DNA from 4 places in the Streptomyces sp. Rer75 genome. Region 2 is predicted to be linked to each of the others. Evidence: riboswitches for the same ligand, from Rfam matches in the RefSeq annotation. Region 2 holds a riboswitch; each other region holds the start of a gene.

Region 1 (7,142 bases), 2.7 Mb from region 2:
CACCGCCACCGCCACCCGCTCCGGTGGCCGCGCCCGCCGCCGCACCGCGCCCTCCCGCCCCAAGCGCTCCGCGCTCCTCACCGTCGCCGTCCCCTCCGTCTGCGCGCTCGGCGTCACCGCCGTGGCCGCCGCCTCCGTGAGCGGCAGCATGTCCAGCGACAAGAAGGACGACACGACCACGCAGGCGGCCCCCGACGCCCAGCCCGTCAAGGCATCCGTCGCCAACAGCGAGATGGACACCCGGCTCGCCGGGGTCGACGACGGCGTCAACGACTTCCGGGAGCGCGCCAGCCGTACCCAGGAGCGGATCGACCTCAAGGAGCGCCAGGAAGCCGAGAAGAAGCGCAAGGCCGCGGAGGCGGCGCGCAAGGAGGCGATGCGCCCCAAGTTCGCGCTGCCGGTGAAGCAGCACGGGCTGAGCGCCACTTTCGGCCAGGCGGGCCTCAACTGGATGTCGCTGCATTCCGGGATCGACTTCCCGGTCAGCGAGGGCACGCCCGTCATGGCGGCGACCGACGGCACCGTGCGCACCCAGTGGAACGACGCCTTCGGCAACATGGTCATATTGACCGCTCCCGACGGCACGGAGACCTGGTACTGCCACCTCAGCAGCACCAAGATCCGCTCCGGGACCGTCAAGGCCGGGGACGTCATGGCCTACTCGGGGAGTTCCGGCAACTCCACCGGCCCGCACCTGCACTTCGAGGTGCACCCGGGCGGCGGGGAGGCAGTGGACCCGCTGCCGTGGCTGCAAAGCCACGGCATCAACCCCAACTGACCGCCCTCACCGCACAGAAGCGCAGAAGCGCAGAAGCGCACAACAACGCCAGCGTCAGAGCTTTTCGACCGGCGCGTACCGCAGCAGCAGCCGCTTCGGCTTCTCGCCGCCGAAGTCGATCGTCGCCTCCGCGTTGTCCCCGGTGCCCTTCACCGCCACCACGGTGCCGAGCCCGAACGAGTCGTGCGTCACCCGGTCCCCGATGGTCAGGGAGACCACCGGGCGGTCCTTCGCCCGCCGCGTCGCGAAACCGGACGCACCGGACGCGGAAGACCCGGACCGCGAGCGCGACGACGAGAACCCGGACGACAGCCCCGCCCCGCCGCCCGACGACATGGCACCCATCGACGCCGACGGGGTCGCGGGCCCGGTGCGCCGCCACTGCACGTACTGGTCGGGGATCTCCTCCAGGAAGCGGGACGGCGGGTTGTACGCGGGCTGGCCCCAGGCGCTGCGCATCGTCGACCGGGACAGATACAGCCGCTCGCGGGCGCGCGTGATCCCGACGTACGCCAGCCGCCGCTCCTCCTCCAGCTCCTTGGTCTGGCCGAGGGCGCGCATGTGCGGGAAGACCCCGTCCTCCATGCCGCTGAGGAACACGACCGGGAACTCCAGCCCCTTGGCCGTGTGCAGCGTCATCAGCGTGATGACCCCGGTGCCCTCCTCGTCCTCGTCGGGGATCTGGTCGGAGTCGGCGACGAGCGCGACCTGCTCCAGGAAGTCCGCGAGCGTGCCGGGGTTCTCCTCGCCCCGGTCCTGCTCGAACTCCAGGGCCACGGAGGCCAGCTCCTGGAGGTTTTCGATGCGGGTCTCGTCCTGCGGATCGGTGGACGCCTGGAGCTCGGCCAGATAGCCGGTGCGCTCCAGCACGGCTTCCAGCACGGTCGCCGGGCCCGCGCCCGACTCCACGATGGTCCGCAGCTCCTCCATGAGCGTGTTGAACCGCTTGACCGCGTTCGCCGAGCGGGCCGCCATGCCGTACGCCTCGTCGACGCGGCGCAGCGCCTGCGGGAAGGTGATCTTCTCGCGGGCGGCGAGCGCGTCGATCATCGCTTCGGCGCGGTCGCCGATGCCGCGCTTGGGCACGTTCATGATGCGGCGCAGCGGTACGGCGTCCTCGGGGTTGGCCAGCACGCGCAGGTACGCGAGGACGTCGCGGACCTCCTTGCGCTCGTAGAAGCGGACCCCGCCGACGACCTTGTACGGCAGCCCGACCCGGATGAAGATCTCTTCGAAGACACGGGACTGGGCGTTGGTGCGGTAGAAGACCGCGACGTCCCCGGCCCGGGCGTCCCCCGCGTCCGTCAGCCGGTCGATCTCGTCGGCGACGAACTGGGCCTCGTCGTGCTCGGTGTCGGCGACGTAGCCGGTGATGGTGGCGCCGGTGCCCGCCTCGGTCCACAGGTTCTTCGGTCGGCGGTTCTCGTTGCGCTCGATGACGGCGTTGGCCGCGCTCAGGATCGTCTGCGTGGAGCGGTAGTTCTGCTCCAGCAGGATCGTCCGCGCGTCCGGATAGTCCTCCTCGAACTGGAGGATGTTACGGATCGTGGCGCCCCGGAACGCGTAGATCGACTGGTCGGCGTCGCCCACGACGCACAGCTCCCCGGCCTCCTCCTCGTCCCTGCCCACCAGCTCGCGCACCAGCGTGTACTGAGCGTGGTTGGTGTCCTGGTACTCGTCGACCAGGACGTGCCGGAAGCGGCGGCGGTAGTGCTCGGCGACGTCCGGGAACGCCTGGAGCAGATTGACCGTGGTCATGATGATGTCGTCGAAGTCGAGGGCGTTGGCCTCGCGCAGCCGCGACTGGTACATCGCGTACGCCTCGGAGAGCGTCTTCTCGAAGCCGTCCGCTGCCTGACCGGCGAAGGTCTCCTCGTCGATCAGCTCGTTCTTCAGGTTGGAGATCTTGGCGCTGAACGACTTCGGCGGGAACTTCTTCGGGTCGAGATCGAGATCCCGGCACACCAGCGCCATCAGCCGCTTCGAGTCGGCCGCGTCGTAGATCGAGAACGATGAGGTGAAGCCCAGCTTCTTCGACTCGCGGCGCAGGATGCGCACGCACGCGCTGTGGAAGGTCATCACCCACATCGCGTTCGCCCGTGGGCCGACCAGCTCCTCGACCCGCTCCTTCATCTCGCCCGCCGCCTTGTTGGTGAAGGTGATGGCGAGGATCTGGCCGGGGTGCACATGGCGGGTGCCGAGCAGATACGCGATGCGGTGGGTGAGCACCCGGGTCTTGCCGGACCCGGCGCCCGCGACGATCAGCAGCGGCGAGCCGGTGTGCTCCACGGCGGCCCGCTGCTGATCGTTCAGCCCCTCCAGCAGCGCCGCCGGGTCGACGGCGGGGCGGGCCGCGCCGTCCCGGTAGTACGCCTCTCTGGTCCCGCTCGGCACCGGCGCGTCGAATGCGCCCGTGAAGAGGTGGTGCGGCACCTCCTCGCCGCCTGAACCGTCCGACCCGTCCGAACCGCCGCCGTGGCCCGGGTGTGCGGAATCCTCGGGCGGCGGGGGCTCCTCCTCCGGAGGCCCGAGGCTCGCCAGGAAGCTGTCATCAAAGAGGCTGCTCATCGCTCACCGAGTTTAGGCGGCCGCACTGACAGCCTACGCATGGATGTCACGAAACGGTTTCGGGCATATCGACCACCAGCCTTCACAGGAGCCCCACGAGTTGGCTACCGTCCTCCCCCAGGCGGCCCGTAGACCCGTCGGCGAACCGCGCCGGCCCGGGCGGCCTCCGCCGAGTCCGGTCGCGCCGCGAGGCAGCCGGAGCCGGGGACCCACAACGCAACACCGGGGTGAATCGGCCCGAGCTGCGGTACGACACGTACGGCATGTACGACGTGACGTCCCGCCCGCGCAAGGCCGTAGGGCAACCTTCCGTACCGCCCGAACCCGACAGCTAACCCGGTAGGCGGTCCACGGAAGGAGTCGCCTCCCTTGGCGTCGCACCGCAAGCCGCGGACCCGAATACCCACCGCCGCCTCCTCCACCGGGCGCCGCACGGCCGTCGGATTCACCACCGCCGCCCTCGCCTCCGTCACCCTCCTCTCCCAGACCGCGAACGCCGCCCCGGGCGATCCGAAGCCCGGCACCACGCAGTCGATCGAGGCGGTCAAGGAGAAGGTGGACACCCTCTACCACCAGGCGGAAACCGCCACCCAGCACTACAACGCCGCCAAGGAGCGCTCCGAGCAGCAGCGCACCAAGGTCAACCGGCTGCTGGACGATGTCGCCGAGAACACGGAGAAGCTCAACGAGGCGCGCCGCACGCTCGGCACCTACGCCGCGGCCCAGTACCGCAACGGCGGCATGACGTCGAGCGCCGCGAGCCTGCTGTTCTCCAACGACCCGCAGGACCTCTTCGACCAGTCGCATCTGATGAACCGGATGGCCGGTTCGCAGAAGCGGGCGGTCGACGACTTCCAGACGCAGGCGGCGAAGGCCGCCAAGGAGCGCCGCGAGGCCGCCAGGAGTCTGGAGTCGCTGACCGAGACCCAGCGAGAGCTGAAGACCAAGAAGAAGTCCGTCCAGGACAAGCTCGCGCAGGCCCGCCGGCTGCTGGCGAACCTGACCGCCAAGGAGAAGGCGCGGCTGGCGGCGATCGAGAAGAAGAAGGCCGAGGAGGCGCGGCGCAAGGCGGCCGAGCTGGCTGAAAAGCAGCGGGAGGCCGCGGCCCAGCAGAAGCAGCAGGAACAGGAGCAGCAGTCGAGCGGCGGTTCCTCTTCCGGTTCCGGAAGCAGCTCGGCAGGCTCGTCCACCGCCTCGAACAGCACCAAGGCGGCCAAGGCGATCGACTTCGCGGAGTCCCAGCTCGGCAAGCCGTACGTCTGGGGCGCGACAGGACCCAACTCCTACGACTGCTCGGGGCTCACCCAGGCCGCCTGGAAGGCCGCCGGGGTCTCACTGCCGCGCACCACGTGGGACCAGGTGAAGGTCGGTACGCGCGTCTCGACCTCCGAGCTCAAGCCCGGTGATCTCGTCTTCTTCTACGACGACATCAGCCACGTCGGGCTCTACATCGGCGACGGGATGATGATCCACGCGCCGAAGCCGGGGGACGTGGTGAAGAAGGCGCCGATCACCGAGATGCCGATCTACGGGAGCGTGCGGCCCGCGTAGCCGCAGTGCGGCTGCCCGTCCCCGCACGGGCAGCCGCTGCTCACACCGGCCGGATCACGTGCCCGGCTTGCGCCCGTACACGTACACGTCGTCGCCGTTCCGCAACAGGCTCCAGTACTTCTTCGCGTCACCGGAGCGCATGTTGACGCAGCCATGGGAGCCGGGCGGCGACCACACGCTCCCCGCGATGGAGTGGAAGGCCTGGCCGCCGTCGAAGAACTGGCTGTACGGCATGGCCACGTTGTAGATCGTCGACCAGTGGTTCTTGTTCCGCCAGTAGACCTTCTTCAGCCCGGTGCGGGTCTCGTACCTGTCCCGCCCGGTGCGCACCGGCACCGGCCCGAACACCAGCCGCGAACCGTCCTGCACCCAGCTGAGCTGCCGGCTGAGGTCGACGCAGGCGATGCGGCCCTTGTTGGTGGGGCACTTGCGCGCCGCGTTGGGGTTACGGCCCGCCGCGTTCTGCGCGTTGATCAGCTTCATGACGCCCCAGGTGACGGGGCCCGCGTAGCCGATGGTCGGGCTGATGCCGTGGTTGATCTGGAATCTCTGCGTCGCCCGGCAGTCCCCCGAGGACTGCCGACCGTCGACGGGACGGCCGAGGAACTTCTCGACCTGCTTCTGATACGGACCGGTGCCCGCCGTGCACGACGTCGCCGCCTGCGCCGGTGCCGTACCGAGCGCGACGGACAGCGGCACCACCATGCCCGCCATGCCCAAGGCGACCGCCGTACGGCGGCGCCATGCCCGCCACGCCCCGAATCCTGCCTTTACCCCCATTGCGCGCTCCCTCCGGGCTTGCCCTTGACGGGTAAGACAGTCGAAGAGTGCGCCGGGTTGCGCTTACAGGTGCGATTTCCCCCATTCCGCCCCTTCCCGCCCCCGGGTTGGCCCAGCAGGCAGGGGACGGGACGTCAGCGGGTCAGGTCCAGAGCACGGCGATGAAGATGTTCACCGTCGTCAGCGCGCCGACCGCGCCGAAGACCGCGGGCTCCACCTTCTCCTCGTCCCGCTTCACGTACACCAGGCCCAGGATCACGATCAGCAGCGCCAGCTTGACGCCGATCTTGACGTTGTTGACGGTCTGATCGTCCGCCTGGTTCAGCCCGACCAGTGCCGCGCCCGTGACCAGCATGGTCAGCGCGCCGTGCAGCATCCCCGGCGTCATCCGCGCGCCGTCCCCGCGTATCGCCGAGAGCTGGGAGAGGAAGCCCCCCAGCAGGGCGGCGATGCCGACGATGTGCAGGCCGACGAACACATTGATGAGTACGTCCATGGCACCGGAGACTAGCGCCGCTCATATCACCGCCAGTCACCCGGGTACACCCCGATCGGCACATCGGTCACAGCCGCCCCGATCCCGCCCACCCCGCGCCGTCCCCGCGATCAGCAGGCGCCACCGGGGGGACGAATCCGTCCACCTCCGTTCATCTCAGCGCGTCGCGCCGCCGACCGGCCTAGCTTCCCCTCCCAGAAGCACCAAGAAGCACGCCCCCCACGAAAGGTGAATCGCCGCAGTGGCGCCGCAGCCCCCCACGAAGCCGAAGCAGCGGCACCGCTCGTCGCTCACCGGCACCACCCTCCGCACCGCCGTGACCCTCGCCCTCGCGGGCGCCGCCTCCGCGACCGCCCTCCCGGGCATCGGGCACGCCGAGCCCCGTCTGACGCCCGAGCAGGTGAAGGCGAAGGTCGAGGCGTACGAGCGGGAGGCGGAGGAGGCCACCGAGAAGTACGACGGCGCCCGGGCCGCGGCCGAGAAGGCACAACGGTCCCTCCACCGGTTACGCGACGAGGCCACCCGCCGCACCGCCCGCCTCAACACGGCGCGCAACGCCCTCGGCGCCTTCGCCGCCGCCCAGTACCGCTCCGGCACCGTCGCCCCCGCCCTCCAGCTGGCCCTGTCCTCCTCCCCCGGCCAGTACCTCCAGCGCGCCTCGCTCGCCGACCGCGCGGGCGACCGCCAGGCGGTGACGATCGCGCGCATCACCCGCGAGGAGCGGTCGCTGCGCCGGGTCCGGGGCGAGGCGGCCGACCGGCTCCGTACGCTGCGTGCCGCGCAGGCCGCCGCGTCCCGCCACAAACACGCGGTCCAGGACAAGCTGGCCGCGGCCGACGCGCTGCTGGCCAAGCTGACCCACGCCCAGCGCGACCGCCTCCGCGCCGCCCAGGACGCGCGTACCGCCCAGGACGCCCGTACCGCGTCGACGCCCCGGCACGGCGCCCCCGCCCGGACGGGCGGCCGGGC
Region 2 (7,142 bases):
GCGTGGACCCGCCCGGTGAAGCCGCCGTCGAGGAGGTTGCGCAGCACGGTGCGGCCGACCCCGCCGGGGGCCCGGCCGGTTCCGATGACGGCGACGGAGCCGGGGGTGAGCAGCCGCTGCACGGAGCGGGCCTCGGCGCGCTGCTCACGGGCGCGCATGACGGCGAGGGAGCGGTCGGTGGGTTCGAGGTCGAATTCGAGGCGGACGACGCCGTCGTCGAAGCTGCGCTTCTGGGTGTAGCCGGCGTCCGTGAACACCTTGATCATCTTGGTGTTGGCGGGCAGCACCTCGGCGGCGAAGCGGCGGATGCCGCGCTCGCGGGCGACGGCCCCGATGTGTTCGAGGAGGGCGGAGGCCACGCCGCGGCCCTGGTGGGCGTCCTGGACCAGGAAGGCGACCTCGGCCTCGTCGGCGGGGGCCCGATCGGCGTCGCCCTCACCGGGGGGCGGGAGGTGGGCGGGCAGCCCGTCCTCGCCGATGCGGTCGTAGCGGACGGTGGCGATGAACTCGCCCCCGACGGTCGCCGCGAGGCCGACCCGGTCGACGTAGTCGTGGTGGGTGAAGCGGTGGACGTCGCGGTCGGAGAGCCGGGGGTAGGGCGCGAAGAAGCGGTAGTACTTCGACTCGTCCGAGACGTGTTCGTAGAAGCTGACCAGGCGCTGCGCGTCATCGGGCGTGATGGGGCGGATCTGCGCGGTGCCACCGTCCCTGAGCACCACGTCGGCCTCCCAGTGGGTGGGGTACGCGTGATGATCCGACGAGCTCGGCATGGGGACAGGGTACGGGCTGAAGTCCGGGACGGAGAGGTCCGCATGGCGGACACCCTTGCGTGAACGGGGGGTGTCGAGGGAAAGTCCGTATCGGACCTGTTCGGACATGACCGGACCCACTCGGGCCCGAACCCGGGCGAGACCGGACACCGTATGATCTGGTCTAGACAACAGCACCCGCAGATCTGAAGGGCAACACCATGGCTGAGCGCCGCGTCAACATCGGCTGGGCCGAGGGCCTGCACGCCCGCCCGGCGTCGATCTTCGTCCGTGCGGCGACCGCCGCCGGCGTCCCCATCACGATCGCCAAGGCGGGCGGCACCCCGGTCAACGCCGCTTCCATGCTCGCCGTGCTCGGCCTGGGCGCTCAGGGTGGCGACGAGGTCGTGCTCGCCTCCGAGGCCGACGACGCGGAGGTCGCGCTCGACCGTCTGGCGAAGCTGGTGGCCGAGGGTCTCGAGGAGCTTCCGGAGACCGTCTGATTCCGTCCGAATCGCATTTCGGCGCGGCGGGGCCGCGGTGAACCATTACGGATCACCGCGGCCCCGTTGCTTTTCCGCATCGCGAATTCCATTGAGCTATATACCGAGCGGCTGTTAATTCCGGCCGCTCGCCGTGTTTACGGAATGTTTCGAAGTTCTCACCTGGGACGCGTTTCGCAATCGGTATTCGGCCAGCGAGCGCTCGGTGTGCGCGGCGGCGAGCGCCCGCGCCCGGTCGGCGTCGCCGCGCGCGACCGCGTCCACGATCGCCCCGTGCTCCGCCCAGGACTCGATGGCGCGCACCGACGGGTCGGCGCACCCGGCCGCGCCCGGTACGGCCTGCATGACCTGCGCGGGCTGCACCGCCTGCGCGGCCTGCCGGGCCGGGTCCGCCGCGTACACCCACGCCGTCTTGCGCCGCAGCTGCACCAGCATTCCCGCCAGGCTCGGGCTGCCGGACGCCTGGGCGAGCGTCTCGTGGAACCAGTCGCCCAGCGAGCGCAGCTCGCCCAGCCGGCCGCGCTGGGCCCGCTCCTGGCCGAGCCGGACCAGACCGCGCAGCACCTTCAGATGCCCCTCGGTGCGCCGCTGGGCGGCCCTGGCGGCACCCAGCGGCTCCAGCAGGGCCCGGATGTCCAGGAGGTCGGCCGCCTCCTTCTCGGACGGCTGCGCGACGCACGCGCCGGCATGCCGCCGGGTCGTCACGAAGCCCTCGGACTCCAGGGTGCGCAGCGCCTCGCGGACGGGCACCCGGGAGACTCCGTAGCGCCGGGCGAGCAGCTCCTCGGTCAGCCGGCTGCCGGGCGGATAGGTACCGGAGATGATGTCGTCACGGATCGCCGTGCACACCGCATGTGCCGAAATCCGGCGACCGCCCTGGAGTGCGGCCGTATCCCCGTTCACTTCCGGTCCCGCATTGTCGAACCTCCGCCTCAACCCCGCGAAACGCATCCGATTGACGCGTGTTCAGCGACTCTATTCGAAGCCGCCGGGATTTCCGATGGGCGAAGGCAATTCAGGGATATTTTTTGGTCACAGTGGAGCGTCCCGGCCGGGTAACGCCGAAGGCCCCGTCCGGAGCGGACGGGGCCTTTCGACGGGGACGGCGACGGGTCAGAGGTTGACGCCGTGCGAGCGCAGGTACGACAGCGGGTCCATGTCCGAGCCGTACTCCGCGGTGGTGCGGGCCTCGAAGTGCAGGTGCGGGCCGGTGACGTTGCCGGTGGCACCGGACAGGCCGATCTGCTGGCCGGGGGTGACCTTCTCGCCGACCGAGACGCCGATCGAGGAGAGGTGGCCGTACTGGGTGTAGGTGCCGTCGTTCATCTTGATGACGACGTTGTTGCCGTAGGCGCCGCCCCAGCCCGCCTCGACGACCTCGCCCATGCCCACCGACTGCACCTCGGTGCCGGTGGAGGCCGAGAAGTCGATCCCGGTGTGGCTGCCGGAGGACCACAGGCCGCTGGACGCCGCGTAGCCGGTGGAGACGGAGGAGCCGTCGATGGGCGAGACGAACGTGTTGAGGCGCTTGCGCTCGGCCTCACGCGCGGCGCGCTCCTTGGCCTCGCGCTCCGCCTTGGCCTTCTTCGCGGCCGCCTCGGCCTTCCGCGCGGCCTCCTGGCGGGCCACGGCCTCGGCCTTCGCCTTGGCGGCGGCGGCCTCGGCGGCGCTCTCCTGGGACTGGGCCTGCGCGTCGATCTGGTCGGAGAGACCGTCGCCCATCACCATCGCCTGGCGGAGACCGGTGTCCTGGGGAGACGGCGTCTCGCCGGTCGCGGCGAGGGCCGGGCCGGCGATGCCGGCGACGACGCCCGAAGCGACCGTGGTGATGCCAGCGATGTTCGCGCCGGTGCGGACGGCGGTCTGGCTGGGACGTCGGTGCTTCCCGGCGGCACGGGTGAACGCCATGGTGTGGCGCACTCCTTTCCTTCCTTCTCGCCTACCGGGTTAGCTGACGGGTTCGGAGCAGGAAGGTCTCCTACGGGCCCCTCCCCCGGCCGGGGAAGGCGTCCGATTCACCCCAGGGACGTTTGGGTCCCCGGCTCCCCTGGCACTCGCACCAGTGGGACTCGGCGATGGCTGTCCGTGCCGCGGGCGCGGCGGGTATCCGGCGAACAGCCGCACTGACGCTAAACGGGCCGCGTTTCGATCACCAAACGGTTACGGGTTTTTGTTGTTCTCGCCACAAACCAAACGCCCCTCAAATCGGACATACGGGAGGACCCTGACGTCTCACTTGACGCCAGGGTCCTTGTACTGATGGTGCGTTGAGCCGGGCCCGGGACATGTCGGGCCCGGCGGCACGCGGTTCAGCCGGTGATGACGCGCACCTCTCCGATGCCGAGCGCCCTGACCGGCGCCTCGATCTTCGAGGCGTCACCCACGAGCACCGTCACCAGCCGGTCGGCCGGGAAGGCGCTCACGACCGCCGCGGTCGCCTCCACCGTCCCCGCCTCGGCGAGCCGGGCGTACAGCTGCGCCTGGAAGTCGTCCGGCAGGTGCTGCTCGACCTGGTCGGCGAGCGTGCCCGCCACGGCGGCGGCCGTCTCGTACTTCAGCGGGGCGACGCCGACGAGGTTCTGCACGGCGACATCGCGCTCGGCGTCCGTCAGCCCCTCCTCCTTCAGCGTCCGCAGCACCGTCCACAGGTCGTCCAGCGCCGGGCCGGTGACCTCGGTGGCCACCGAACCGCTGATCGCCAGCAGCGAGGCGCCCGCCGAGCCGCCGCCGGCCGGCGAGGGCGGCGTCGAGCGCAGCACCTGGCCGAAGGCGCGCACCCCGTAGGTGTAGCCCTTCTCCTCGCGCAGCACCCGGTCCAGCCGGGAGGTGAGGGTGCCGCCCAGGCAGTAGGTGCCGAGCACCTGCGCGGGCCAGACGCGGTCGTGCCGGTCGGCGCCGATGCGCCCGATGAGCAGCTGGGTCTGGACCGCGCCGGGCCGGTCGACGATCACCACACGGCCGGTGTCGTCGGCGATGACCGGCGGGACCGAGCGCTGCGGGGCCGGGCCTCCGGTCCAGGCGCCGAGGGTGTCGGCGAGCGCCTGGTCGAGGTCGACACCGGCCAGGTCGCCGACGACGACCGCGGTCGCGGTGGACGGCCGGACGTGCGCCTCGTAGAAGGCGCGCACCGCCGCGGCGTCGATGCCCTCGATGGTCTCCTCGGTGCCCTGGCGCGGCCGGGACATCCGCGACTCGGCCGGGAACAGCTCCTTCGCCAGGGCCATGGAGGCGCGGCGGGCCGGGTTGGCCAGCTCGTGCGGGATCTCGTCCAGCCGGTTGCGCACCAGCCGCTCGATTTCGCCGTCGGGGAAGGCGGGGGCGCGCAGCGCGTCGGCGAGCAGGCCGAGCGCCTTGGGCAGCCGGGAGACCGGCACCTCCAGGGAGACCCGGACGCCGGGGTGGTCCGCGTGGGCGTCCAGGGTGGCGCCGCAGCGCTCCAGCTCGGCGGCGAACTCCTCGGCGGTGTGCTTGTCGGTGCCCTCGGACAGGGCGCGCGCCATGATCGTGCCGACGCCGTCCAGACCGGCCGGCTCGGTGTCCAGCGGGGCGTCGAGGTTGATCTCCACGGCGACGACCTGCTGGCCGGGGCGGTGGCAGCGCAGCACGGTGAGCCCGTTGGACAGCTCAGTGCGCTCCGGCGCCGGGAAGGCCCACGGCTTGGGGGCACCCCCCTGCGGCTGCGGGTGGAAGGTCATGGTGGCGGTGACGGCGTCGCTCACTGGGCCGCCTCCCCTTCTGCGTCGGTGTCGGCGGCTTCTGCGGCGCCGGAGGACTCGTCGTCCGCGTCCTCGGCGCCCTGGACGGGCTCGTAGACCAGCACGGCCCGGTTGTCGGGGCGCAGCCGCGCCGCGGCCACGGCCCGCACCTCCTCGGCGGTGATGTCCAGCACCCGCCCCACGGCGGTCAGCGCCAGCTGCGGGTCGCCGAAGAGCACGGCGAACCGGCACAGCTCGTCGGCGCGGCCGCCGACGGTGGCCAGCCGGTCCAGCCACTCGCGCTCGATCTGCGCCTGGGCGCGCTCCATCTCCTGCGGCGTCGGGCCCTCCTCCGCGAAGCGGGCCAGCTCCTCGTCGACGGCGGCCTCGATGCCGGGCACCTCGACCCCGCCGGAGGTCTTCACGTCCAGCCAGCCCAGCGACGGCGCGCCCGCCAGCCGCAGCAGGCCGAACCCGGCGGCGACGGCCGTACGGTCGCGGCGGACCAGGCGGTTGTGCAGCCGGGAGGACTCGCCGCCGCCGAGGACGGTCAGCGCCAGGTCGGCGGCGTCGGCCTCACGGGTGCCGTCGTGCGGCAGCCGGTAGGCGGCCATCAGGGCGCGGGCCGGGACCTCCTCCTCCACGACCTCGCGCAGCTGCCCGCCGATGACCTCCGGGAGCGTGCCGTCGCGGGGCGGCCGCTTGCCCTCGTGGGAGGGGATGGTGCCGAAGTACTTCTCGATCCACGCGAGCGTCTGCTCGGGGTCGATGTCGCCGACGACGGACAGCACCGCGTTGTTCGGCGCGTAGTACGTGCGGAAGAACTCCCGGGCGTCCTCCAGGGAGGCGGCGTCCAGGTCGGCCATCGAGCCGATCGGGGTGTGGTGGTACGGGTGGCCGTCGGGGTAGGCCATGGCGACGAGCTTCTCGAAGGCCGTGCCGTACGGAACGTTGTCGTAGCGCTGGCGGCGCTCGTTCTTGACGACGTCCCGCTGGTTCTCCAGGCTCTCGTCGTCCAGCGCGGTCAGGAGGGACCCCATCCGGTCCGCCTCCAGCCAGAGCGCCAGCTCGACCTGGTGGGCGGGCATCGTCTCGAAGTAGTTGGTGCGCTCGAAGCTGGTCGTGCCGTTGAGCGAGCCGCCGGCCCCCTGGACCAGCTCGAAGTGGCCGTTCCCCGTCACCTGGGCCGAGCCCTGGAACATCAGGTGCTCGAAGAGGTGGGCGAGGCCGGTACGCCCCTTGACTTCGTGGCGTGAGCCGACGTCGTACCAGAGGCAGATCGCGGCGACCGGGGTCAGGTGATCCTCGGAGAGCACCACCCGCAGGCCGTTGGCCAGACGGTGCTCGGTCGCTTTCAGGCCGCCGGAGCCGGCCTGTTGCGTGGCCGTGTGACCCATGGGCATGTACGTCCCTTCGATCGCGTGTGGAGCGCGTGTGAACCGCTGTGATGAGCGCTTCTGTCACTGTATGCAACCGCACGGACATCTGGCGAAGTTCCCGTCACGCAAAGGTCCGGCCAAGGTCCCGCCGTGCCGTTCGGGGACGGCCCGTTCCACAGTTGTCGGTGGACGGGGCCACAATGGTCCGCGTCAGATCCCGCTCTGCCGTTGAAGGAGCCGCAAGCGCGATGGCCCGCCGCAGCACGAAGAGTCCGCCGCCGGACGACTTCGAGGAGCGCATCCTCGACATCGACGTCGTCGACGAGATGCAGGGCTCCTACCTGGAGTACGCCTACTCGGTCATCTATTCGCGCGCGCTGCCCGACGCCCGCGACGGGCTCAAGCCCGTGCACCGACGCATCCTCTACCAGATGAACGAGATGGGGCTGCGCCCCGAGCGCGGCTTCGTGAAGTGCGCCCGCGTCGTCGGCGAGGTGATGGGTAAGCTCCACCCGCACGGTGACGCGTCGATCTACGACGCGCTGGTGCGCATGGCGCAGCCGTTCTCGATGCGCCTGCCCATGGTCGACGGCCACGGGAACTTCGGCTCGCTGGGCAACGACGACCCGCCCGCCGCGATGCGGTACACCGAGTGCCGGATGGCCTCGGCGACGTCGCTGATGACCGAGTCCATCGACGAGGACACGGTCGACTTCTCGCCGAACTACGACGGCAGCGAGCAGGAGCCCGTCACCCTCCCCGCCGCCTATCCGAACCTGCTGGTCAACGGCACGTCCGGGATCGCGGTCGGCATGG
Region 3 (7,142 bases), 3.0 Mb from region 2:
GGGCGCGGAGGAGACCGCCAGGTACGCGCCCTCGCCGGCCGAGATCAGGAAGACCCAGCCGCCGTCGAACTCCACCAGGGTCTGACGCCAGTTCATATGAGGGCCACCGCAGAAGCCGGCCATGGTGCGGCTCAGCGACTGGATGCCGCTCATCGCGGCGGCGACGGTGTCGGCCTCGTCCTTCTTGACCTCTTGAGATCGGGCCATCAGCAGACCGTCGGCGGATACCAGGATCGCGTGACGTGCCCCGGGTACTTCCAGGGCGCTGTCAAGCATCCATGACAGGTCGTTGTTCACTGAGGATCATGCCCTTCCCTGTTCGGGTTTGCGGAGCGTCCGGACTGTGTGCCGCGCTGGAACGCGCCCATGATCGAAGCGGTTTCCTCGCTCGTCCGGGCAGGGGCGTTCGCCTCATCTGATCGCGGCACGATGGAGATGGACCCCTTGCGTCGGCGTTTCGGCAGACCGCCCGCGGTGGAATCGCTCTCTTCGGGGGCGGCGTCCGCCGGGGACGTACGGGGTGCGGGCTGTTCTTCCGGCTCGGGCATGTTGGTCAGGAGGTCCTCGGGAAGAAGCACTACCGCGCGCACTCCACCGTAGGGAGAGGCCGAGTCGACGGAGACGGTGAATCCGTAGCGGGAGGCGAGCACGCCGATCACCGCGAAACCGAACTGCGGCGGATTCCCCAGACCCGTGACGCCCGCTGCGCGCTGGGCGGAGAGCAGCTCGTCGGCCCGGTTCTTCTCCTCCTCGTTCATACCGACGCCGGCGTCGTCGATGATGATGCAGACGCCCTTGGGGACGGTGCGGATGGTGATGTCGATCGGGGAGTCGGGGGCGGAGTAGCTGGTCGCGTTGTCCAGCAGCTCGGCGAGGGCCAGCGCGACCGGTTCGACGGCCCGACTGACCAGGGCGAAGTTGCTCTGGGAGCGGATCTCGACGCGCGTGTAGTGGCGGATCCGGCCCTTGGCGCTGCGCACCACGTCGTAGACGGAGGCGACGGCCCGCTGACGGCCCAGCCAGCCGTCACACAGAACGGCGATCGACTGCGCACGGCGGCCGAACTGCGAGTTCATGTGGTCGATCTCCAGCAGGTCCTGGAGAATGTGGTGCTCGCCGTAGCGGTCCTGGAGCTTCGAGATCGCCAGCTGCTGTTCGTTGGCAAGACCCTGAAGCGTCCGCATGGCGGACTTCAGTGCGCTCTTGGTGGCTTCCTCGGAGCGTATCTGAGCATCCTGAACCGCTGCCGCGTAGTTGTTTTCGAGTTCGGCGGTGCGGTTCTCAAGTTCCGCCTTCTCGGTACTGAGCTTCGCTCTCGCTTTTCGCCCGCGGATAATGGCGGTTGCGGCGAGAGGCGTGCCAGCGATCAGGGCCCAGAGCGCAGGATCCTGTATGTAATGCGTCATAAGACTCTCTTTAAACGACTAGACCGCCAGGGACTGAAGGGTTGGTGCGTGGAAGAATCCGGGTGATATGGAGAGGCGGCGGTAAGTCAGCGCCCGTACGGCGCCCGAGGGGACCGGGCGCACCGCACTCGCCCTGCCGCGGGCAGCGCACAGGCAGGGGTGCGCCGGCACGGCTCCATATGCCCAACTGGCGGCATAGTGCTCCTCAGAGTGGTAACCCTCTCGGCTGATTTACCGGATCGCCGTGTGTCTTACGGGCCCTTGGCTCGCCTGGCAAGCGCGGTGATCGTATCACCAGGGGCAGGTGGCCCCGTGCATGTGCCGGAGTCCCATTCAACCACCTGACACTGTTTCAGCCATCCCCGCATTTTGCCTCATTGGGCGACGTCAGCGCATGTTCCGCAGGTCGGAGTGGTGCGCGCCGAGGGCCGTTCCGGGCGATGGCCACAGGCATCAGATATCGGGCATTCGCCTCGCGCTGTGAGCGCATCGTGGAGAGTGTGTGGAGAAGGTCGTCGAATTGCTTCGACATTAATCGGCTTTACTTGCGCTTTATGGATTTACTTCCGATAAGTGGCGTATCGGAATCCATGGGTCGCGGCCGGTATCGTCGGGGCGTGCCCGATCAGCCTTGTCCTACCCCCGCTCCCACCCTCTTCACCTGGGAGTTCGCTACTGATCCCTACCCCGCCTACGCCTGGCTACGCGAGCATGCCCCGGTGCATCGGACCACGCTCCCCAGCGGGGTCGAAGCCTGGCTGGTGACTCGCTACGCCGATGCCCGGCTGGCCCTCGCCGACGCCCGGCTGTCGAAGAACCCCCAGCGGCATAGTGAGTCCGCTCACGCCCGGGGCAAAGTGGGCATCCCGGGCGAGCAGCGCGCGGATCTGATGACACATCTGCTCAATATCGACCCTCCGGACCACACCCGGCTGCGGCGGCTGGTGTCCAAGGCGTTCACCCCGCGCCGCGTCGCCGCGTTCGCCCCGCGGGTGCGCGAGCTGACCGACGACCTCATCGACGCCTTCGCGGACCGGGGAGAGGCGGACCTCATCCATGAGTTCGCCTTTCCTCTCCCCATCTACGCGATCTGCGATCTGCTCGGCGTCCCGCGCGAGGACCAGGACGACTTCCGGGACTGGGCCGGGACGATGATCCGGCACGGCGGGGGCCCGCGCGGGGGAGTGGCCCGCGCGGTGAAGAAAATCCGCGCGTATCTGGCCGAGTTGATTCACCGTAAGCGCGCCGCGCTCGGCAACGACTTGATGTCCGATCTGATCCGGGCCAGCGACCACGGTGACCATCTCACCGAGAACGAGGCCGCCGCGATGGCCTTCATCCTTTTGTTCGCGGGTTTCGAGACCACCGTCAATCTGATCGGCAACGGCCTCTACGCGCTGCTGCGCCATCCCGAGCAGCGGGCCCGGCTGCAACGTTCCCTGGGAGAAGGGGAAGAAGCAGAAGAAGGGGATGAGGAACTGCTCGCCACCGGCGTCGAGGAACTGCTGCGCTACGACGGCCCGGTGGAGATGGCCACCTGGCGGTTCGCCACCGAGCCGGTGACCATCGGCGGGCAGCAGATCGCCGAGGGAGAACCGGTGTTGGTGGTGCTCGCCGCCGCCGACCGCGACCCCGAGCGCTTCGCCGACCCCGACGTCCTCGACCTCTCCCGCACCGACAACCAGCACCTCGGCTACGGCCACGGCATCCATTACTGTCTGGGCGCCCCGCTGGCCCGCCTGGAGGCGCAGACCGCGCTCGCCACCCTGCTGCGCCGCATCCCCGACCTCCGGCTCGCGGTGGAGCCGGACGACCTGCGCTGGCGCGGCGGGCTCATCATGCGCGGACTGCGCACCCTTCCGGTGACCTGGGGAAAGTGACATCCGGTCAGTCATGTGACCTTGGCGTGACCTGGGATACACCGGCTTGTGATGATCGTGTGGCGTCGCTATGTTCAACCGACAAACCGAGCCCCCACACGAGAGGCGATTCGCATGCTTTCCGGGAACGGACGTCACCGCCGCCCCCGCCAGGCTCCGGCCATCGTCGTCGCGGCGGGGGTGACCGGTGCGAGCTTCGCCCTTCCGCTCCTCGGAGCGACCGGCGCCCAGGCCGCCCCCGCCTCCACGTGGGACCAGGTCGCCGAGTGCGAGAGCGCCGGGATGTGGAGCGCCAACGAGGGCAACGGCTTCTACGGCGGCCTTCAGCTGACCCTCGACATGTGGAAGAAGTACGGCGGCACCAGCTACGCCCCGCGCCCCGACCTCGCCAGCCGCTCCCAGCAGATAGCCGTCGCCGAGTCGATCCTCGGCGACCGCGGCCCGGACGCCTGGCCCAGCTGCGCGCTGAACGCCGGGCTGACCGACGGCGGCGACGCCCCGGACGTGAACCCCGGCAGCACGGCACGCCCCTCCCAGCAGGGCGACGCGGAGCGCGAGGACCGTGACGGATCCGACGCCCGGGACCGTGGCGATGCGGCCGGCGAGGCGCCGGACGCATCGGAGCCCTCCGACGCGTCCACCGAGCCGGAGCGGCCCCAGGACCCGGCCACGCCGGGCGACTCGGACGAGGCGGACGGCCCGGGCGACGACGCGCCCTCACCGTCCCCCTCCTCCAGCGCGCCTTCTTCCGGCGCGCCCGACCCCTCGCCGACCCCCTCCTCCACCGAGGGCGGCTCCGAAGGCTCCTCCGGCAAGCACCGGGGCGAACGGGACGCGGGGGAGCGGCCGAGCGACCATGCCTCGCGCGGCGGTGCCGGCAGGGCCGAAAACCCCACGGATGGCGGCTACACAGTGCGTCCGGGTGACAACCTTTCAGCAATCGCCGAAAAGCAGGAATTGGGCGCCGATTGGCGTCGGCTCTACGAGTCCAACGAAAACCTCATCGGAACCGACCCAAATCTCATTCTTCCTGGTCAGCGGCTTGATCTCACCATCAGGAGCCAGTAGTTCGGGGTGATTTGCCCGGTCTGGCGCCGGTGAGACATACCTCTCGTCACATTTTCCGGGGCGTCCGAGGTGTCCGGTCTCTCCGCACCCGGCCCCACCTGCGCCGATGTGGGCCGGGTGAGATCGATAACAGCCCTCTTCGCTGCGATAAGGGTGTTTGAACGTTTCCCGGAGGTGTGTTTAACGTCTTTCCGCTCGCCACCGCGAGCACCGTCGACCGTCACGCCGAGTCCTGCCGGCGGTCGTCCGGTACCGACGCGCCAGCGCCGAAGGCAGGAGCGGGGGACCCAAGGTAAGTGCCGGGAGGCCAGCGGAATCGGCCGAGCGGCTAGGGGTGAAGCAGGGTGCGGACCCCCGCACCCAGCCGGGCAACTCACGCCCGAACCCGACAGCTCACCTCGTAGGCGTCGGTGAGGAAACGAACGAACATGTCCAACGCTCAGGGCAAGCACCGTCGTCCTTCCAAGGCCACTCGTATCGCCGCGCTCGCCGGCCTCGCCGGAGCCGCTGTGGCCACTCCGCTCATCGGTGCGACGTCCGCCTCTGCCGCCACCACGTCCCAGTGGGACCAGGTCGCGCAGTGCGAGTCCGGCGGCAACTGGTCGATCAACACCGGCAACGGTTACTACGGCGGCCTTCAGTTCTCCTCCTCCACCTGGGCCGCGTACGGCGGTACCGCCTTCGCACCCACCGCCGACAAGGCCGGCAAGGCCCAGCAGATCCAGGTGGCCGAGAAGGTCCTGGCCAGCCAGGGCAAGGGCGCCTGGCCGGTCTGCGGCAAGGGCCTGACCAGCGGCGGCGCCCCGTCCGCCCCGGCCCCGTCCACCCCGTCGCAGAGCCAGTCCGACTCCTCGCAGTCGGCCCCGTCCGCCAAGCCGAAGGCCGCGCCCCGCAGCGCGCCCGAGCACGCCGCGCGTGACGAGGCCCGCGGCCCGATCAAGAAGGGCGACGGCGAGTACAAGGTCAAGTCCGGTGACACCCTTGGCAAGATCGCCAAGGCGGAGGACGTCAAGGGCGGCTGGAAGAAGCTCTTCGAGCTGAACAAGAACATCATCCAGAAGGCCGACCTGATCTTCCCCGGCCAGCAGCTCCACCTGAGCTGATCAGCCACACCGTAGTCAACGAGCCCCGGCTGGGTGCGCCGCCCCCACGGTGCACCCCGCCGGGGCTTCGGTGCGGTTAGGCTCATGCTGCTACCGCAGACACATACGAAGGAGAACCTCGTGCCGTCCATCGACGTCGTCGTAGCTCGCGAGATCCTCGACTCGCGAGGCAACCCCACGGTCGAGGTCGAGGTCGGCCTCGACGACGGCAGCACCGGCCGTGCCGCCGTCCCGTCCGGCGCCTCCACCGGCGCCTTCGAGGCCCTCGAACTCCGTGACGGCGACAAGAACCGCTATGGCGGCAAGGGCGTGGAGAAGGCCGTCCTCGCCGTCATCGAGCAGATCGGCCCCGAGCTGGTCGGTTATGACGCCACCGAGCAGCGCCTGATCGACCAGGCGATGTTCGATCTGGATGCCACTCCGGACAAGTCCTCGCTCGGCGCCAACGCCATCCTCGGCGTCTCCCTCGCCGTGGCGCACGCCGCCTCCGAGGCGTCCGACCTGCCCCTCTTCCGTTACCTCGGCGGCCCGAACGCGCACCTGCTGCCGGTCCCGATGATGAACATCCTCAACGGCGGCTCGCACGCCGACTCCAATGTGGACATCCAGGAGTTCATGATCGCGCCGGTCGGCGCGGAGTCCTTCTCCGAGGCCCTGCGCTGGGGTGCCGAGGTCTACCACACCCTGAAGGGCGTGCTGAAGGAGCGCGGCCTGTCGACCGGTCTCGGTGACGAGGGCGGCTTCGCGCCGAACCTCGACTCCAACCGGGACGCCCTGGACCTCATCGTCGAGGCCATCAAGAAGGCCGGCTACCAGCCCGGCCAGGACATCGCGCTCGCGCTCGACGTCGCCGCCTCCGAGTTCCACAAGGACGGCGTCTACCAGTTCGAGGGCAAGGCCCGCACCGCGTCCGAGATGACCGCGTACTACGCCGAGCTGGTCGAGGCGTACCCGCTGGTCTCCATCGAGGACCCGCTGAACGAGGAGGACTGGGACGGCTGGAAGACGATCACCGAGCAGCTCGGTGACAAGGTCCAGCTGGTCGGCGACGACCTGTTCGTGACCAACCCCGAGCGGCTGGCCCGCGGCATCGAGAACGACACCGCGAACGCCCTGCTGGTCAAGGTCAACCAGATCGGCTCGCTGACCGAGACCCTCGACGCCGTCGAGCTGGCCCAGCGCAACGGCTTCAAGTGCATGATGTCGCACCGCTCCGGTGAGACCGAGGACGTCACGATCGCCGACCTGGCCGTCGCCACCAACTGCGGCCAGATCAAGACCGGCGCCCCGGCCCGCTCCGAGCGGGTGGCCAAGTACAACCAGCTGCTGCGCATCGAGGAGATCCTCGACGACGCCGCGGTGTACGCGGGCCGCTCCGCCTTCCCGCGCTTCAAGGGCTGACCGCTTCTCGATCCTCGAGGAGCGGACACGTCTGACGCATGTCCCCGGCCGCGGTCCCGTACCGTGGGCCGGGGACGGCGTTACTTAAGCGAAGTCATCACCGGGGAGGCGACGTGCCGGCGGATCGGTTCTCCACCGCGACCAGGCTCAAGGCGCTCGGCGAACACGCCGCCGCCCGGGTCTACCGTGCCCGGATCAAGCGCCGCCGCAGCCGGCTCACCGGCCGGGCCGCCCTCCTCGCACTGGTCGTCTGCTCCCTGGTGGTCGCGCTGGCCTATCCCATG
Region 4 (7,142 bases), 1.8 Mb from region 2:
ACTCCATTGAGCACCGGGAACAGTCGAAGGTCCAGTGACCACTCGTGTTGCGCGCGAACGCGTCAAATCTCGCTGTTGCAGAATTGATTGGCACGACCGGCAGCAGCAGGAAGAGCAGATCCCACATACGGAAGAATGGGTTCCGGATGCGAGCAAGGCAGGCTGGACCAAAGATCAGCGAAGAGGTCCCGCCGGGAAGACGGGCGCTAGCCCGGATGTTGGACGACTTGTATCAACATCTGGGCGCGACCCTGAAGGAAGTAGCCGGGGCGCTTGCGCCGCGCGAATACAAGAAGCACGTCAGCGAGCTCTCTCGCTACCGAAGTGGGCAACGCGTTCCGCAGCGTGGGTTCGTCATCGCGCTGCATCAAACCGCCGTTGAACGGGCTGGGAAAGATGCAGTAGGCCTCTCGTTGGACGACGTCCTTGAGGTGCATGTCGCAGCCGAACAGAGACCTTGCCAGGTCTGCCCGGACCTGCGCCACAGGATCCGCCGCCTGCGGAGCAGACACCGCCTGTTGATGCGCGCTAACCGGCGTCTCCTTGAGTCAAGGGCCGGCTTGGAAGCGGAGTTGGCCGACGCTCGCAAGGAAACGGCACCGCTGCCGGTCCCCCCTCAGCAAGGGGACCGGCAGCAGAGGGCATACGACGTGGCCGCCGCGACGCAGATCGTCGCCATGGCGGCAAGGTTCGACGGAGAGGAGAGTTCCGAGGCCGCTGTCGCCATGCTGAGGGAATCCTCAGAGGTGCTCACCCCCCTTGAGAGCGCTGCTTCCCTCGTCGTGCTCCGACAGGAGCACCAGGACCAGCTTGCCGACACCCTCATTCAGATCTACGGGCGCGACCGACCCGAAAAACAGGTGATCCGGGCCGCTCTGGAACTCCATGAGTACGGTATGGCTGACGACGCCGGCGCGATGCTCCGTGCTGCCGCGCGCTGACCCGCCGGCACGGTGAACGTCACGCGGCCTCTGCTTCGAAGTGGGTCTGGGCGCGGTCAAGGATGTCGTCGGGGTCGAGGCCCTGCGCCGTCAGCCAATGCAGCAGGTCCAAGATGAGGCTGGTCGCCGACTCTTCAAGAACCGGGCGGCGGGTGAGCCTCGCGGCCGGGGTGGCGACCGCGAGGTTGTAGGTCTCCATCACGGTCGTCGCGCGCTGGATGCGGCGGCGGGTTTTGTCGAGGGGGAGTGGCAGTTCGCACCAGACGGCTTTGCCGACCGTCGTCAGGACAGTGCCCCAGGTGGCCGACAGGGCTCCAAGGATTTGCAGGCCCCTGCCGGATTCCTCGTCGCTTGCGGGGTGGAGGTGCTGAGGCTCCTTGCCACTCTTATCGTGCAACTCCATGCGGAGCTGATCCGGGCCGGCGTCGAGGACGAGGGTGGCTACGGAGTCCTGGCCAACGTGTTTGATCACGTTCGATGCCAGCTCCGTGACGATCAGCTGCGCTTCGTCGGCGAGGGCCGACATACCCCAGGTGACGAGCTCCGCTCTCACGGCTCGGCGCAGGCCGGCCACTTGAGAGGCCTCGGCCGCGAAGGGGAGAACGCATCGGCGTGGTTGAGGTTCGGTGAATGAGTACGTGTGCATGACCACACTCCCTTGCGCGCCACGACAGCGCTGCGCCTAGCCGTGTCCGTACGACTGCGCTGCGTAGCCTCACTGCCGAGAGTATGGCACCGAGACTCTCGTTTTGTAACTCTCACGCTGGAATGAACCTCGCGAGGGTAGCCGGTCAACTACCTTTGGTCGCGATCTACTTGTCTTCGCACCCGGCAAGTGATCGCAAGAACCCAGGTGGAGGAGCCGACTGCTATGTCTGCTGGACCGACGACGCGACGCCGACAGTTGGGCGCCAGCCTGCGCAGGTTGCGCGAGGAGAAGGGCCTGTCCCTGCAGGAGGCCGGTGATCGGGTGGGGCTCTCCAAAGCGACCGTCAGCCGCTACGAAACCAAGGACGGGTCGGTCAAGTGGCCGCTGGTCGACGCCCTCTGCAAGGAGTACGGGGCCAGCGATGAAGAACGTGCCGCCCTCGTTGATCTTGCCAAGAACGCCAAAGTGCAAGGCTGGTGGCAGTCATACACCGAGGCCATCCCCAGCCGCATGAACCTTCTCCTCACCCTGGAGGACGAGTCAGTCCGCGAGGATCATTTTGCCCTCGCCTTCATCCCAGGGCTGTTGCAGACCCGGCGCTACGCCGAGGAACTCCACCGGAGCGATCCTCAACCACCGCCGGAGGAGCGTTTGCAGCAGGCCATCGAGGTGCGGATGAAGCGGCAAGCAATCCTCACCCGCGACAACCCGATGCAGTTGTCCGTCGTGCTTGACGAATCGGTCATCCGTCGAAAGATCGGAAGCGCGGAGGCTCACCGGGAGCAACTTGCCCACCTGCTTGACCGTGCAGCGCTTCCCCACATCGATCTACGAGTCGTCCCCTCTGGCATCGGCCCTCTCGCGTCAGCGATGGGCTCATTCCTCATCCTCGTTGGTACGGATCCGTCGCTTGACGTTGTCTACTTGGAGAACGTCACGGTCTCCCTCTACCTGGAGAAACTGGCTGAGGTGGAGCAGTATCGAAAGGCGTTCGCTTACCTCAGCAGTCGGGCCTTGTCCCCGGATGCCTCCGCCAAGTTGATCGACACCGTACGCAAGGAAGTGTGATGGCCACGAACCGAATACGAGCGGCAAGCCACCTTGCGGCGACGCAGTGGGTGAAGTCCACCTACAGCGGTGGTCAGGGGCTGGAGTGCGTGGAGACGGCGAAGCTGCCGGACCGCGAGACCGCCGTCCGCGACTCGAAGCGTCCGGATGGGCCCGTGCTCGGGTTCTCGCAGGGCGCGTGGGGGGACTTCGTAGCGGCCCTGCGGGCGGATGAGCTGGGCTGAGGGGCTGGTCACCCGTAGCCGGTTCGGGCCCGGGGGTGGGGGCTCGCTGCGTAGGGTCGGGGCAAGGTGACCCTAGGAGTGGGAGGTAGCGGCATGGCTGGTGTGCCGGCGGGGCTGGTGGCTGCGGGTGGGTTGGTCGGGGGGTACGGGGTGGCCCGGTGGACCAAGCGGCGGCCGCTCGGTGGGGTTGCGCTGGCGGCGGCCGGGGCCGTGGCCGCCAAGGGGTGGCGGGACAAGGCCGGGAACGGGACGGCGGCTGCGCTCAGCGGGTTGTACGTGGCCGCGTTCGCCGGGTCGCATCCGCTGGCGAAGAAGGTGGGGGCGTGGCCGTCCGTCTTCGGGGTCGCCGGTGCGGTTGCCGCCGCTTCGTGGGTGTTGGCGGATCGGCGTGGGGGTGTAGGGGCGTAAGGGGGCCGGGACGGCGGATTGCCGTCCCGGCGCCGTGGCCCGGGGTCAGGCCGAGGCCGAGGTCAGGAGGTTCAGTTCCGGCTGGGTGAGCTGGAGGTCGACCGAGGCGAGCAGGGCGGGGAGCTGGGCGGGGGTGCGGGCGCTGGCTACCGGGCCGACCACGGTGGGCTGGGCGGTGAGCCAGGCCAGGGCGACGGTGGCGTGGTCGGCGTTGTGGTTGGCGGCCACGTCGTCGAGGGCGGCGAGGACCTTCTGGCCGCGCTCGGTCTCCAGGTGCTGGGCGGCGCCCGTGGAGCGGGCGCTGTCGACCGTGGTGCCGGGGCGGTACTTGCCGGTGAGGAAGCCGGACGCGAGCGCGTAGTACGGGAGCGTCGCCAGGCCGTGGCGGGCGGCGACGTCGGCCAGTTCGCCCTCGAAGGTGTCGCGCGAGACCAGGTTGTAGTGGGGCTGGAGGGCGACGTAGCGGGCCAGGTTCTCCTGGGCGGAGAAGGTGAGGGAGGCGTCGAGGCGCTTGGCGGAGATGTTGGAGGCGGCGATCTCGCGGATCTTGCCCGCCTGCACCAGCTCGTCAAGGGTGGAGACGATCTCCTCGACCGGCACCGAGGTGTCGTCGAAGTGGGTGTAGTAGAGGTCGATGTAGTCCGTGCCGAGGCGCTGGAGGGACTCGTCGAGGCCGGACTTGATGGCGGAGGCGGACAGTCCGCGGGGTTCCGGCGAGCCGGCGCCGACCTTGGTGGCGAGGACGATGTCGTCGCGGTTGCCGCGGGAGGCGAACCACTTGCCGAGGATGGTCTCGGACTCGCCGCCCTCGTTGCCGGGTGCCCAGGCGGAGTAGACGTCGGCGGTGTCGATGAAGTTGCCGCCCGCCGCCACATAGGCGTCGAGCACCTCGAAGGATTCGGCCTCGTCGGCCGTCCAGCCGAAGACATTGCCGCCCAGGGAGAGCGGGAAGACGGACAGGCTGCCGATGTTCTTACGGGTGTCATTGCGCGTCTCAGTCATGCGATATGACAACGCTGACGACCGAGGGGGGTATTCCGTCGGAGGCCGCGGACAGAGAACCGGCGGCCCTGGCGTCAAGGGGGGAGAGAGCGCCAGAGCCGCCGGAACGAGGGGCCGTCGCAGCGACGACGGCCGGATCAGGGGGTCACGGGTTCAGCCCGTGGTCGCGCAGCCAGGACAGCGGGGCGATCGGGGAGCCGCCGCCCGGCCGCACCTCCAGGTGGAGGTGGGGGCCGGTGACGTTGCCGGTGGCGCCGACGCGGCCGATGGTCTCGCCCGAGGACACCTTGCCCGAGGTGACGACCATGGACGACAGGTGGCAGTACCAGATCTCGGTGCCGTCATCGAGCTTGAGCACGATGCGGTAGCCGTACGATCCGGCCCAGCCCGCCTGGGTGATGGTGCCGCTGCCCACCGCCTTGACCGGGGTGCCGGTCGGGGCGGCGAAGTCCTGGCCGGTGTGGTCGGCGGACCAGATGTCGCCCGCCTGGCCGAAGCCCGCGGTCAGGGTGTACGAGGCGACGGGGAGGGTGAACCCCGTGGAGGTCGACGCCTTGGCGGGGCGGTCGGCGGCGGCCTTGGCGGCGGCCTCCTTCTCGGCCTCCGCCTTCGCCTTGGCCGCCTCGGCGGCCTTCTTCTTGGCGGCGGCCTCGGCCTTCTTCTGCTCCGCCAGGTCGCGGGCCTTGGCGGCGGCCTTGGCGGCGTCGTCGGCGGCGGCCTTGGCGGCGGCGCGCGCCTCGCTCTCGCGTCTGTCGTCATCCGCCGCGGTCTGCTGGCTCTCGGCCTGCCGCAGGATGCGGGTGCGCAGCGCCTCGCCCGCCTCGGTGCCGCCGGTGGTGAGGGTGGCGGCGGTGGGCTGGGCGGAGTCCTGGCCGTCGGCCATCAGGGAGCCGATTCCGGGCAGGTCCTTGGCGGCGGGCAGCTGGGCCTTGACCTCGTCGGCGACGTGGGCGAGGTCCGGCATGGAGATCGGTACGGTCGGCCGGTCCTTGGCGCTCGCCATGCCGCCCGCGCCGACCGCCGCGATGACGCCGACGCCGAGGACGGCGCTGCTGCGGGCCATGGTCCCGCCGCGCTGCTTGCCGACGCGGTGCCGGCCGCGGAGCGGAGCGATGGACTCCTCGGTGGGGTTCCACTCGTCCCAGACGGCTTCCTTGCCTACGGGCGGCTCATCCGGTTCGGCGCCGAGGCCGACCGTGGGGCGGGCGCCGGCTCCGGCGTCGAAGCCGACTCCGTACGCGGTCGCGGTGCCGGGTCCCGTACCCGACGAGCGGTACGGAGCTTCGTCCAGTACGGACCTGTTGGACGCCACCGGGGCGCACTCCTTTCCTTCCCTCTCGCCTACCGGGTTAGCTGACGGGTTCGGAGCAGGAAGGTCTCCTACGGGTCAGGTTCGACCCGATTCACCCCAAGGTGGTGGTTCCCCGGTTCCCTCGTGCTGCGCTGGTGCCGCGGCGGCTGCTGCTGCCGTGATGCGTGGTGGTGCGTGGTGCTGATGGTGGTGCTGGCGCTGCACGTACGGGATTCGGCGACGGCGCACGGTGCCGCCTCTGCGACGGCTGTGTCGACCGCGCTGCGTTATCGAACGTTAATAGAGAGCGCGACATGATTCCAAGCTCTTCTGAAGAATCCGCGCAGCTTTGGCATGAACTTAGTAACCAAGGAAGGACAGATGGGGGCGTTTCACCCCGCTTGAAAAGGGATGGTAAAAACCTCCTGCGGGCTGATCGTGTGTCAATCGTTATGCGTACGCGTCACGGTTGGCTACGGTCCGTGTCCGGAGCGGGGGGTGTGGTTCCGTTCGTTCCGGGCGGGCGCCGGACCGCGAGCAGCGCCATGTCGTCCGCGGTCTCCCCGCCCGCGTGCAGCGCGACGTCCTCCACCAGCGCGTCGAGCAGCCCGCCCGGTCCGGTGAAGCGGCGGCCGCGCAGCCGCTCCTCGGGGGCGTAGAACGTGCCGTGCCGGTCGCGGGCCTCGGTCACCCCGTCCGTGAACAGCAGCAGCGTCGCGTCCTCGGGGAACCGCAGCTCCGTCACCCGGTCGGGCCACGCGCCCAGTTCGCCCATCCCCAGCGGCAGCGCGACCGTCTCCGGCTCCAGGCGCCGCACCGCGCCGTCGCCGGGCAGCAGCAGCGGCGCCGGGTGGCCGCGGTTGATGAGGCGAAGGGTGGAGTCGCCGCGCGGGATCTCGCCGAGGACGGCGGTGGTGAACCCCTCGAACGCCTCCAGCTCGGCCCGTCGCGCGCCCTCGCGCCGCAACGCCCGCTCCAGCCGCCCCGCGAGCCCCTCCAGCGTCGCCTCCTGCTCCGCGGCCTCCCGGAAGGCGCCGATGAGGACCGCGACGACCTCCACGGCCTGGAGCCCCTTGCCGCGGACGTCCCCGACGATCAGCCGTACGCCGTGCGGGGTGTCCTGCACCGCGTACAGATCGCCGCCGATCGCTGCGTACTGCTCGGCCGCCACATAGCGCGCCGCGACGTCCAGCCCGGCGATGCGGGCGGGCGGTACGGGCAGCACGGCCCGCTGCGCGGCCTCCGCGATGCCGCGCGCCGAGGCCAGCCGCCGGTCGCCGCGGCGGACGACGCGGTTGATCACGAGCGCGAGGAGGGCGACGGTGGCCACCGTGGCGATCTCGGTCGCGGCCTGGGTCGGGTCCCGCACGCCGTGCAGCTCGGCCAGCAGGCAGACGGCGGTGAGGGCGAGGACCGTGGTGATGATGGTCCGCCGCAGCGGGAAGAGGGAGGCGGCGACCAGCGGGGCCGCGGCGAAGAAGGGGGAGGCGGTGTACGGGGCCGGGGCGGCGAGGTCGAACGCGATCCCGCCGAGCAGGAGGATGGCGGGGGTCCACGGG

The links. Region 2 has a riboswitch for cyclic di-AMP ahead of HYQ63_RS31330 (M23 family metallopeptidase). Riboswitches for the same ligand answer to the same signal wherever they lie in the genome.
Positions count from the first base shown of each region.
Region 1: another riboswitch for cyclic di-AMP. It lies ahead of HYQ63_RS18985 (C40 family peptidase); the one in region 2 lies ahead of HYQ63_RS31330 (M23 family metallopeptidase).
Region 3: another riboswitch for cyclic di-AMP. It lies ahead of HYQ63_RS17990 (transglycosylase family protein); the one in region 2 lies ahead of HYQ63_RS31330 (M23 family metallopeptidase).
Region 4: another riboswitch for cyclic di-AMP. It lies ahead of HYQ63_RS23360 (M23 family metallopeptidase); the one in region 2 lies ahead of HYQ63_RS31330 (M23 family metallopeptidase).

Region 1 is NZ_CP058693.1:4,535,085-4,542,226, forward strand. It holds gene HYQ63_RS18975 (M23 family metallopeptidase) at 1-778, shown strand, start outside; gene pcrA (DNA helicase PcrA) at 833-3,346, opposite strand; cyclic di-AMP (ydaO/yuaA leader) riboswitch at 3,504-3,708, shown strand; gene HYQ63_RS18985 (C40 family peptidase) at 3,716-4,897, shown strand; gene HYQ63_RS18990 (L,D-transpeptidase) at 4,952-5,677, opposite strand; gene HYQ63_RS18995 (hypothetical protein) at 5,820-6,173, opposite strand; gene HYQ63_RS19000 (NlpC/P60 family protein) at 6,406-7,142, shown strand, end outside.
Region 2 is NZ_CP058693.1:7,277,633-7,284,774, reverse strand. It holds gene HYQ63_RS31345 (bifunctional GNAT family N-acetyltransferase/acetate--CoA ligase family protein) at 1-770, opposite strand, end outside; gene HYQ63_RS31340 (HPr family phosphocarrier protein) at 971-1,252, shown strand; gene HYQ63_RS31335 (GntR family transcriptional regulator) at 1,367-2,155, opposite strand; gene HYQ63_RS31330 (M23 family metallopeptidase) at 2,366-3,160, opposite strand; cyclic di-AMP (ydaO/yuaA leader) riboswitch at 3,175-3,337, opposite strand; gene HYQ63_RS31325 (M16 family metallopeptidase) at 3,562-4,947, opposite strand; gene HYQ63_RS31320 (pitrilysin family protein) at 4,968-6,344, opposite strand; gene HYQ63_RS31315 (DNA topoisomerase (ATP-hydrolyzing) subunit A) at 6,575-7,142, shown strand, end outside.
Region 3 is NZ_CP058693.1:4,324,544-4,331,685, reverse strand. It holds gene HYQ63_RS18010 (roadblock/LC7 domain-containing protein) at 1-297, opposite strand, end outside; gene HYQ63_RS18005 (sensor histidine kinase) at 294-1,406, opposite strand; gene HYQ63_RS18000 (cytochrome P450) at 1,997-3,286, shown strand; gene HYQ63_RS17995 (transglycosylase family protein) at 3,401-4,354, shown strand; cyclic di-AMP (ydaO/yuaA leader) riboswitch at 4,609-4,776, shown strand; gene HYQ63_RS17990 (transglycosylase family protein) at 4,783-5,457, shown strand; gene eno (phosphopyruvate hydratase) at 5,542-6,858, shown strand; gene HYQ63_RS17980 (septum formation initiator family protein) at 6,972-7,142, shown strand, end outside.
Region 4 is NZ_CP058693.1:5,458,011-5,465,152, reverse strand. It holds gene HYQ63_RS23390 (hypothetical protein) at 216-941, shown strand; gene HYQ63_RS23385 (ATP-binding protein) at 961-1,587, opposite strand; gene HYQ63_RS23380 (helix-turn-helix transcriptional regulator) at 1,813-2,658, shown strand; gene HYQ63_RS23375 (DUF397 domain-containing protein) at 2,658-2,882, shown strand; gene HYQ63_RS23370 (hypothetical protein) at 2,976-3,290, shown strand; gene HYQ63_RS23365 (aldo/keto reductase) at 3,336-4,292, opposite strand; gene HYQ63_RS23360 (M23 family metallopeptidase) at 4,438-5,604, opposite strand; cyclic di-AMP (ydaO/yuaA leader) riboswitch at 5,616-5,759, opposite strand; gene HYQ63_RS23355 (PP2C family protein-serine/threonine phosphatase) at 6,047-7,142, opposite strand, start outside.